DNA from 2 places in the Clostridium sp. Marseille-QA1073 genome. Region 1 is predicted to be linked to the other one. Evidence: a T-box and tRNA genes for the amino acid it is inferred to sense, from the RefSeq annotation. Region 1 holds a T-box; the other holds one or more tRNA genes.
The links. A T-box is a leader RNA that pairs with one kind of tRNA and senses whether it is charged. The one in region 1 lies ahead of asnS (asparagine--tRNA ligase), so its partner is inferred to be a tRNA-Asn.
Positions count from the first base shown of each region.

Region 2: it encodes a tRNA-Asn, which carries the amino acid that the T-box ahead of asnS (asparagine--tRNA ligase) is inferred to sense. The anticodon was not compared.

Region 1 covers NZ_JBSVQM010000010.1:115,965-121,822, forward strand. The annotation lists gene asnS (asparagine--tRNA ligase) at 108-1,499, opposite strand; T-box leader at 1,547-1,793, opposite strand; gene ACY1IQ_RS11160 (QueT transporter family protein) at 2,197-2,673, opposite strand; gene ACY1IQ_RS11165 (GNAT family N-acetyltransferase) at 3,313-3,573, opposite strand; gene ACY1IQ_RS11170 (hypothetical protein) at 3,531-3,794, opposite strand; gene ACY1IQ_RS11175 (hypothetical protein) at 4,005-4,232, shown strand; gene ACY1IQ_RS11180 (YjjW family glycine radical enzyme activase) at 4,354-5,193, opposite strand; gene ACY1IQ_RS11185 (YjjI family glycine radical enzyme) at 5,186-5,858, opposite strand, start outside.
Region 2 covers NZ_JBSVQM010000009.1:78,887-84,744, reverse strand. The annotation lists rRNA gene ACY1IQ_RS10240 (23S ribosomal RNA) at 251-3,149, shown strand; tRNA gene ACY1IQ_RS10235 (tRNA-Asn) at 3,458-3,532, shown strand; rRNA gene rrf (5S ribosomal RNA) at 3,716-3,833, shown strand; tRNA gene ACY1IQ_RS10225 (tRNA-Asn) at 3,859-3,933, shown strand; gene fusA (elongation factor G) at 4,262-5,858, shown strand, end outside.

The DNA of each region.
Region 1 (5,858 bases):
AGAGCCTTCTAGAGAAAGCTCCTTTTCAAAAACTCAACTGTTGTGTTACAGCTGTGTTATTTTATTAAATTTTTTCTCCCAAAACCCTTGGTATATAAAGGTTTCTATTAAAACTCTGCAGTTCCTGTAGTTCTTGGGAAAGGTATAACGTCTCTGATGTTGCTTACACCAGTTATATACATTATCATTCTTTCAAATCCTAATCCAAAACCTGCATGTTTTGTGCCACCGTATTTTCTTAGCTCTAAATACCACCAGTAATCTTCTTTATTAAGACCTAGTTCTTCCATTCTCTTTTCAAGGATATCTAATCTTTCTTCTCTTTGGCTTCCTCCTACAATTTCACCTATACCAGGAACTAATAAGTCCATTGCTGCAACAGTTTTGTTGTCATCATTTATTCTCATATAGAAGGATTTAATTTCCTTTGGATAGTCAGTAACAAATACTGGTTTTTTAAATATTTCTTCTGTAATATATCTTTCATGTTCTGTTTGAAGGTCAGTACCCCATTCAACTTCATATTGGAATTCTTTATCTGCTTTCTTTAATAATTCTATAGCTTCAGTATAAGTTATAGCCGCAAAGTCAGAATTTACTACATTCTCCAGTCTCGCTTTTAATCCTTTATCTATAAAACTGTTGAAGAATTCCATTTCCTCTGGAGCATTTTCCATTACAAAGTTTATTATATATTTTATCATATCTTCTGCAAGTTCCATATCATCTTTAAGATCTGCAAAAGCTATTTCTGGTTCTACCATCCAGAACTCAGCAGCATGTCTAGCAGTATTTGAATTTTCTGCTCTAAAAGTTGGTCCAAAAGTGTAAACATTTCTAAATGCTAAGGCATAAGCTTCTGCTTCTAATTGACCACTAACTGTTAAATTAGTTTGTTTTCCAAAGAAGTCTTCTCCAAAGTTTATTGTTCCATCTTCACTTTTAGGAACGTTATTTAAGTCTAAGGTTGTAACATTAAACATTTCTCCTGCACCTTCAGCGTCACTTCCTGTGATTATTGGTGTGTGAGTATAAACAAATCCTCTTTCTTGGAAAAACTTATGAATAGCATAAGCAGTTAATGAACGTACTCTAAATACTGCTGAGAAAGCATTGCTTCTTGGTCTTAAATGAGCAATAGTTCTTAAAAATTCAAAACTATGTCTTTTCTTTTGTAGTGGATATTCTGAGGATGATTCCCCTTCTACAACAATTTTAGCAGCCTTTAATTCAAAAGGTTGTTTAGCTTCTGGAGTTAACACAAGTCTTCCCTCTATAGTAAGCGAAGAACTTATGCTAAGTTTTGATACTTCTGCAAAATTTTCTAAATCTTCCTCAAATACTACTTGGATATTTTTAAAGAAACTTCCGTCATTTATTTCTATAAAACCAAAATTTTTAGAAGCTCTTAAAGTTCTAATCCAACCACTTATAGAGATCATTTGATCACTATATTTTTCTTTTTCTCTGTAAATTTGTTTTACTAATACTTTTTCCATACAGTTTTCCTCCTTTAAAAATTCATATAAAAAAACCCTTCATCCCTCATAGGGACGAAAGGTTAACTATTCCGCGGTACCACCCAAATTGTCATAAAATGACCTCTTTACAGTACAGATTATCATCGATACTGTTTAATTTATAACGGTTTAATTCCGTCTAAGCCTACTTTCATAACAATTTCGGTTAGAAGCTCTGAGATGTTCTTCAACATAAGTTTCATATTGACCTCTCACCATCGTCAACTCGCTTAAATTACCTCTTATATCTACTCTTCTCTTCATTGCTTTTAATTTACATTATTTATATTATATACAAAAACTATTTTTAAATACTAGTAATTATTATATAGTTTAAATATATAGTTGTCAAATATTTTGTAAAATATAATTGTAAATATATTTTGTATTTTTTATAAAACATTATTCTTATTAATTTAAAATAAATTTTACCATAAAAAAATTGATATAACCATAATATTTTTGTAGATTTTTTAATTTATCTAATCAATAATTAATTTTATAAAATATAATGGACTTTGCTCATCTACTTCAATATTAAGTAACTTATACTTTATAGTATATACAATTCTTCATAATAATTTACTAATAAAATAACAAAGAATAAATTTAATTTTGTAAAATCTCATATATAAAAAGCTAAGACTACAGAATAAATCTTCTGTAGTCTTAATTTTTATTTACTGATTTTTAATATATCTCTTAAACTTTTGTCCTTTAATAGTAATTTAAATGTAGGTACCCCTATTATAGTTACTACCACAAACTCACCTACACCAACTTGAAGTGCAGATAAAAATAATGGTAAATTAAAGGCATAATAAAGCATAGCGCCTATCATTACCGCGTTTACTATTGTAGGATATAATGATGCTATAATCATGTTTTTACTTTTACTCATAGCAAAAGTTGCTATAAAGGTTGCTGCAGTTCCTACAATTACATCTATAACACCAGCAGGGCTGAAAAGATTAGCAATACCGCATCCTAAAGTAAGTGCAGGTACGTATAGTGGATCTATAAATGCTAACAAAGTCATTATCTCTGATAATCTAAATTGTACTGCCCCAAAGGATATCGGTGCTAAAGCATATGTAATAACTGCATATATTGCTGCCACCAATGAAACCTTTAATAGTTTTTTAGTATCCATACCTTTTTCCTCCTAAAAAATATTAAATAATTTCAAAGCCTTTTTAACATTAAACTTAACTGCGGCGCAATACTAATAAAGCTATTTATTAATAACTTTTCATATCCCTATTTACTTTAGAAATAATATTCCCAACTTTTCACTTTACAATTCACAAATTTCAATATAATATTATAAATCTTATTATATAAGTAAAACTTTTTAATTTGATTTTATCAAATTAAAAATTATATTTTTACTTTTCAATATAAATTAAAATTAATAGCTAATTTAAAGTTGTAAATTGTTTAAGTTATATAGAATTTTAATGTAATATGCTTTCTAAAAAATAAAATAACGCTGTCATTAAGACAGCGTTTCTACTCTTTTGAGATAACTCTAATAATCCTAATAAAATATTAGGATTAAAAAGATTGCTGCCGTAGTTTTGTTTAAAGACAGGAGGCTTCCGAACTGTCTGATTGATTTTAACAAACATTATTATATATTATAAAACTTTATAAATCAAGAATAAAGATATGTTTTTTATGGGTTAATATTTTGTCTATTCAATATCTGACAATTATAACTTATTTAGATTTCTTGGCGAACATTGTTCACCCCTACATAAAACACACTTTATTCTACTTTAAATAATAATTAATCTATATCCTTTAATGTTATTAATACCTTTAATTTATCATGTATTGCTTCTATTTTCGCTTCATTTTTTACCCAAATCCTTTTAGAAGCTATGTTATAATCTTTTATAGTAGCTGATATATATTTTATTTCTTTTTCCCTTGCTAAATTTAATACCTGAGAAAATGCACAGCTTGTATATCCATTTCCCCAATATTTACTACTAATCCAATAACCTATTTGTGCCTTTTGTTTCTTAATATCCTGTGACTTAGTGATATTATTCCTATTGCAATATTATTTAAAACAATAGCAAATATTTCAGCATTTTTATTTTGACACCATTGTTTATTGCAATCTATAAATTCTGATTTAGATATTTTATTTCCATTTGAATTGAAAGCACTTTTTAACCTACAATCATTGTTTAAAATATCTACAAGTTGCATTGCATAATCATCATTAATATTCTTAATAAATATATTGTTATATATTTTCATATAACCCTTTCCCTTTAAATTTCATTATTTTTAATACATAAATGCAAACAAAAAATATTGCTTAGACTTAATTATAGTATCTTTATTTATTTTTTAATTTTTCTATAGAATATTTGTTATTAATAATATTAAATTATTTTACATTTATCTTTATTTGATTTATTTTTACTTATATGGTAAAATGTCGTGAAAAAAGGTGGATTAATTATTGTGTATAATAAAATATTAAGCTTTAAAATTGCTTGCATATGCGATACTGAGATAACTATTACGGAATCTAACTTTGATAATATTGTTGATAATGGATTAACTTGTCCAGTATGTGAATATTCTCTAACTTTTGACGCTCAAGAAGCAATTTCTAAACTCCAAGCATTTAATGAAGCGTCAAAAGAACTTGATGAACTTTTCGAAAGATATCCTCAAGTAACTATTTAATTATCATTACAGTAGTCTTCTAAATTCTAGTATTTATATTACTTTAATATTCTATTGTAATATTATATAAACCAATAAAAACTCCTTTAAGCTATGCCTAAAGGAGTTTTTATTGGTCATATTAAACTACCACTACATTTTTCACATTATTTTTTGTTGCTATATTTTTTAGCTTTTCCATGTACTCATTAGATGGAGTATAGGATTTAATTAAATCTTCTCTAACACCTAGTGCTCTATATTTTATAAGTTTATAGATTATATTAGGATTTAGCTCTGCTATAAGCTTACTTCCCATTTCTACAGTACGTTCATTATTTAAAACTTCTGGTACTACTACTGTTCTTATTTCATAAATTTTATCCATTTCAGCTAATTTATTTATGTTTTCTATAACAGTTTCATTTTTCATGCCAGTAAGATATTTATTTTCATCACTATCAAAGGCTTTTAAATCTATCATAGTTTTATCAGTAACTTCTAGAAGTTCTAAGTTATTATATATAGGAAGCGAAGCATTAGTATCTAAAAATGTAGTTAATCCTAATTTTTTAACCTCTCTAAAAAGCTCAATTAAAAAATCACTTTGCAATGTACATTCTCCACCAGATACAGTTATTCCAGATATAAAATATTTAGTTTTATTTAATACCTTTAATATATCCTCAACAGTCATAACGCTAACTTTAGGACTACTATTATGTTCACAAACTGCAATACAACTATCACAGTTTACACATTTATCTCTATTATAATTGACTTTTCCATCTACTATAGAAAGAGCACCATGTTCACAATAGCTTACGCATTTCCCGCAATTTATACAGCGATTTATTGTTTCAGGATTATGACAATAGAGGCAGTTATAGTTACAGCCTTGAAGAAATATGGCTGTTCTATTTCCTTCTCCATCTACTGTACTAAAAGGTATTATTTTATTTACTATAGCAATTTTACTCATTATGTCTTAATTTTCTCTCTAGTACTTTTTGATTCTTAGCTGCTCCATATCCTAGTACAACTGTATCATTTAATACTTGCTGATTTCTTTCTAGTTTTTCTATATCTGATTTCTTAACTAAATAACCTGTAATTCTTATAACATCACAGTCTTCACAGTAAACAGATATATATCTAATATTTAATTTAAAAGCTCCCTTTATAACATCAATTATAGCTTTTGGATTTCTCTTAGACATTTCATCAAATTTAAATATATCACCTATTCCTGATGGGAAGAATTTATGGAATGGAGCGCTTTGTATTAAATGCTCATAAATTTCTGGCTCTTCACCTATAGGAATTCTACATCCTGGTGCTACACCTTCATCACTATCTAATCCTACTTGTGCATGTAAAAGATATTTTCCATCACTTGCTGTGCAGTGTTTATTAATGTGATTATCAACTATCTCTTGCATCTTTTCTATTATTTTCATTCCTAAATTATTTGCATAATCAGAATATCCAAATCTATCTTCTTGTTTATTTGAATTTATAAAGTAGTTAACAGCATTTGCAAGTCCTACCATACCAAACATAGCAGTAAAGTTATCTTTTGATAATAATCCTTCTCTTACTAAGAAGCTTGATTCAAAGAAACCACTTTCTTCTACTATAAATCTT
Region 2 (5,858 bases), on a different contig from region 1:
AATTTAAAAGATAAATAAACAATTTCGTCAAGACAAACAGAAATAAGTTTAAAAACAAAGTTTTTGAACTCTATTTATGCGAATTTGTATAGGACACTTTTTTATAAAGTTAACTAGGTTACTTTATAAAATTAAATAGAAGCGAACAATACTAGGAAACAAGTGAGCGAGGAGCGGAGTTTACTACGGTAAATGAGCACCGCAGCGAGCGCAGTTGACGACGTAGTGTGAAGCTTATATTGAATTTTAAGGTCAAGCTACAAAGGGCGCAGGGTGAATGCCTTGGCACTAGGAGCCGAAGAAGGACGTGATAAGCTGCGATAAGCTTTGGGTAGACGCAAATAGTCTGTGATCCAAAGATTTCCGAATGGGGAAACCTACATGGCTACGCCATGTACTATATGCTGAATACATAGGTATATAGAGGTAAACCCGGGGAACTGAAACATCTAAGTACCCGGAGGAAGAGAAAGAAAAATCGATTTCCTAAGTAGCGGCGAGCGAAAGGGAAAGAGCCCAAACCTAAGCCTTTGGCTTGGGGGTTGAGGACAGAACATAAATTTACTGTATCTTTAGTTGAAGATAGCTGGAAAGCTACTCCGTAGAAGGTAATAGGCCTGTAAGCGAAAGAGATAAGGTAACAGTTCTGATCCAGAGTACCACGAGACACGTGAAACCTTGTGGGAAGCAGGGAGGACCACCTCCCAAGGCTAAATACTACCTAGTGACCGATAGTGGAGAAGTACCGTGAGGGAAAGGTGAAAAGAACCCCGGGAGGGGAGTGAAATAGAACCTGAAACCCTGTGCCTACAACCGATCGAAGCACTTTATATGTGTGACGATGTGCTTTTTGTAGAACGAGCCAACGAGTTACGATATGTAGCAAGGTTAAGTACTTAAGGTACGGAGCCGAAGGGAAACCGAGTCTGAATAGGGCGCAAAGTTGCATGTCGTAGACCCGAAACCGGGTGACCTATCCATGGCCAGGTTGAAGCGAGAGTAAAATCTCGTGGAGGACCGAACCACGTTGGTGTTGAAAAACCATGGGATGAGCTGTGGATAGCGGAGAAATTCCAATCGAACTCGGAGATAGCTGGTTCTCCTCGAAATAGCTTTAGGGCTAGCGTCGATTAATTGAGTAATGGAGGTAGAGCACTGAATAGGCTAGGGGGCATATCGCTTACCGAACCTTATCAAACTCCGAATGCCATATACTTTTATTTCGGCAGTCAGACTGCGAATGATAAGATCCGTAGTCAAAAGGGAAACAGCCCAGACCATCAGCTAAGGTCCCAAAGTGTAAGTTAAGTGGTAAAGGATGTGGGATTTCTAAGACAACTAGGATGTTGGCTTAGAAGCAGCCACTCATTCAAAGAGTGCGTAATAGCTCACTAGTCAAGAGATCCTGCGCCGAAGATGTCCGGGGCTAAAACTTACCACCGAAGCTATGGGTGTACACTACGTGTACGCGGTAGAGGAGCTTTCTGCATTGGCTGAAGTCGTACCGGAAGGAGCGGTGGACGATGCAGAAGTGAGAATGTTGGCATAAGTAGCGAGAGACAGGTGAGAATCCTGTCGGTCGAAAACCTAAGGTTTCCTGAGGAAGGCTCGTCCGCTCAGGGTTAGTCGGGACCTAAGCCGAGGCCGAAAGGCGTAGGTGATGGACAACAGGTTGATATTCCTGTACCACTAGCAGACGTTATTACAAATGGGGTGACGCAGGAGGATAAGATGTGCTAGCTATTGGATGCTAGTCTAAGCGTTTAGGTATGTAGGATAGGCAAATCCACCTACATTAGCTGAGGCGTGATGGGGAAACCCTTTAAGGGTGAAGTATCTGATTCCACGCTGCCAAGAAAAGCCTCTATGGAGGAAGTTAGTGCCCGTACCGCAAACCGACACAGGTAGGTGAGGAGAGAATCCTAAGACCATCGGAAGAATTGCTGTTAAGGAACTCGGCAAATTGACCCCGTAACTTCGGGAGAAGGGGTGCCTACGCAAGTAGGCCGCAGAGAATAGGCCCAAGCAACTGTTTAGCAAAAACACAGGTCTCTGCTAAAGCGAAAGCTGATGTATAGGGGCTGACGCCTGCCCGGTGCTGGAAGGTTAAGGGGATTGCTTAGTGCAAACGAAGGCATGAACTTAAGCCCCAGTAAACGGCGGCCGTAACTATAACGGTCCTAAGGTAGCGAAATTCCTTGTCGGGTAAGTTCCGACCCGCACGAATGGCGTAATGATTTGGGCACTGTCTCAACAGCAAATCCGGCGAAATTGTAGTGCAAGTGAAGATGCTTGCTACCCGCGATTGGACGGAAAGACCCCGTAGAGCTTTACTGCAATTTAGCATTGAGTTTCGGTACTATCTGTACAGGATAGTGGAGACTTGGAAGCAAGGGCGTCAGCCTTTGTGGAGTCATCCTTGGATACCACCCTGATAGTACTGGAATTCTAACCGGAGGCCTTGAATCAGGTCACGGGACATTGTTAGGTGGGCAGTTTGACCGGGGCGGTCGCCTCCAAAAAAGTAACGGAGGCGCCCAAAGGTTCCCCAGAACGGTCGGAAATCGTTCGAAGAGTGCAAAGGCAGAAGGGAGTCTGACTGCGACAGACAAGTGGAGCAGGGACGAAAGTCGGGCTTAGTGATCCGGTGGTTCCTCGTGGGAGGGCCATCGCTCAACGGATAAAAGCTACCTCGGGGATAACAGGCTGATCTCCCCCAAGAGTCCACATCGACGGGGAGGTTTGGCACCTCGATGTCGGCTCGTCGCATCCTGGGGCTGAAGCAGGTCCCAAGGCTGGGCTGTTCGCCCATTGTGCCGGCACGCGAGCCGGGTTCAGAACGTCGTGAGACAGTTCGGTCCCTATCCGTCGCGGGCGTAGGAAATTTGAAGGGAGCTGTCCTTAGTACGAGAGGACCGGGATGGACAGACCTCTGGTGCACCAGTTGTCACGCCAGTGGCACAGCTGGGTAGCTATGTCTGGAAGGGATAAACGCTGAAAGCATCTAAGCGTGAAGCCCCCCCTAAGATGAGATTTCCCATAACATAAGTTAGTAAGACTCCTGGAAGAACACCAGGTTGATAGGTGAGAGGTGTAAGCATGGCAACATGTTCAGCTGACTCATACTAATAAGTCGAGGGCTTGACCTAATTAATTTCACTGTGCAATTTTCAGAGAATAATTTCTTTGAAGCTTATATAAATTTTAAAAAAATTAATAGAAACAAGCAGTACAAGGAAGCAAAGGAACGAGGAGTGGAGTTTACTTAGGTAAATGAACCCCGCAGTGACTGAAGCTGACGAAGTAATGCAAAGTTTATATGAATTTTTAAAATTTGATAGAAACGAGTAATACTAGGAAACAAATGAGTGAGGAGCAGAGTTTACTATGGTAAATGAGCACCGGAGCGAATGCAGTTGACGAAGTAGTACGATGTTTATAGTGAATTTTATAATGTTCCGCGATAGCTCAACGGTGGAGCACTCGGCTGTTAACCGATAGGTTGGAGGTTCGAATCCTCTTCGCGGAGCCATATTTAAAAATTAAATATGTTATAAGTTGATAAAATGGTATGAAGCTTATATAAATTTAAAAAAATTAATAGAAGCGAACAGGACAAGGAAGTGAAGGAACGAAGAGCGGAGTTTACTAGAGTAAATGAGCACTGGAGTGACTGAAACTGACGCAGTAATGTGAAGCTTATGTAAATTTTTAATCTGGTGATGATGGTTTTAAGGGTAACACCCCTTTCCATTCCGAACAGGAAGGTTAAGCCTTAAGACGCCGAGAGTACTGCACGGGAGACTGTGTGGGAGGGTAGGTTGTTGCCAGGTAGTGCTAACTTAAGTTTAGCAATATTCCGCGATAGCTCAACGGTGGAGCACTCGGCTGTTAACCGATAGGTTGGAGGTTCGAATCCTCTTCGCGGAGCCATTTTATTTTTTTGTGTAAATTACAGCTCAAAAGAGCTGTTTTTTTATTTTTAAGAATAACTAGATTGAATCTAACATACTTTTTTATGTGGCTAATTAAATTAATAACATTTTTTATTAAAGTTGTTAACAGTTTGTTGATAATTTTAAAGTTAAAGTTGATAATTTTTAAAATTAAATCTAATTAATTTTAGTATATTTTTCCTCAAAAAATGTAAATATATTTTAAAGATTTAGAATATTATAAAAAATTAGAGGGAAAATCACCAAAATATAGAATATATAAATTATATTGGATAATCTGAAAGAGAAAATGGGAGGTATAGCACATGAAAGAGTATAAAATTAATAATCTTAGAAATGTTGGAATTATAGGGCATAGTGGCTCTGGAAAGACAAGTTTAATGGAAGCAATATTATATTATACTGGTGCAACAGATAGGCTCGGCAAGGTTGAAGATGGAACTACAATTAGTGATTATGATGCTGAAGAGAAGAAAAGAAAAGTATCAATATCAACTTCAGTGGCACTTTGTAAATGGAAACATGTAAAAATAAATCTAGTAGATACTCCAGGATATTTTGATTTCGTTGGAGAAATGATAGAAGGTTTAAATGCAGTAGATATGGCTATGATAGCTGTATGTGGAGTATCAGGCATTGAAGTTGGAACAGAAAAAGCTTGGGATTATGCTGAAAAGCAGAGATTACCTAGGGCCTTTTTTATAAATAAATTAGATAGAGAAAATAGTAATTTTGAAAAAGTTTTAGAACAATTAAAAGATAAATTTGGTATGTCAGTTGTACCTATCCAATACCCTATAGGCTCTGAAAATAACTTTAGAGGTGTTATTAATGTTATTTCAAAAAGAGCAAGATTATTCAATTCTAAAACTCAAAAAATGGAAGATGCTGAAATACCTGTAGAGTTAATAGATAAAGTTGATGAATGTAGACAAATGGTTATGGAAGCCGTTGCAGAAATTGATGAAGTTTTATTAGATAAATACTTTAATGATGGACATTTAAGTGAGGAAGAAATTTATAATGGATTAATAAAAGGTGCTTCGATGGGAGAAATAGCTCCAATAATGTGTGGTTCTGCACTAAATTGCATAGGTATAGACACATTGCTCGAAGATATAGTAGAGTGTTTCCCATCTCCAATTCATACCACTCTATACATGGCAAAAGATTTAAAGAATAATAGTTATACAAATATTAAAATAGATGAAGAGGAACCATTTTCAGCATTAGTATTTAAAACTATTGCGGATCCTTTTGTAGGTAAACTTTCAATGTTTAGAGTAATTACAGGAAGTGCTCAGTCTGATACTGTTGTTTATAATTCTAATAAAGAAAAAGATGAGAAGATTGGAACCTTATACTTTTTAAAAGGAAAACAACAATATGCTACTACTGAGGTTAAAGCAGGAGATATAGGTGCTGTTGCTAAACTTAATTATACTAATACTGGAGATACTCTTTGCTCACAGGAAAGACCAATAATTTTTGATTCTATAGAGTTCCCAATTCCTATGTATTCAAGAGCTATAGCTACTAAGGCTAAAGGCGATGAAGACAAAATATCTAATGGATTATCAAAGCTATTAGAAGAAGACTCAACGTTCTCCATATCTAGAGATGTTGAAAATGCTGAAACTATAGTATCAGGATTAGGTACAACCCATTTAGATGTTATAGTAAGTAAATTAAAATCAAAATTTGGTGTTGATGTTTCACTTGAAATACCTAAAATACCTTATAGAGAAACTATTAAAAAGTTCTCTGATGCACAAGGCAAGCATAAAAAACAATCTGGAGGACATGGTCAATATGGTGATGTTAAGATTAAATTTGAGCCTAGAACTGATGGGGAGGAAGAATTAGAATTTGTTGATGCAGTAGTAGGTGGAGTTGTTCCAA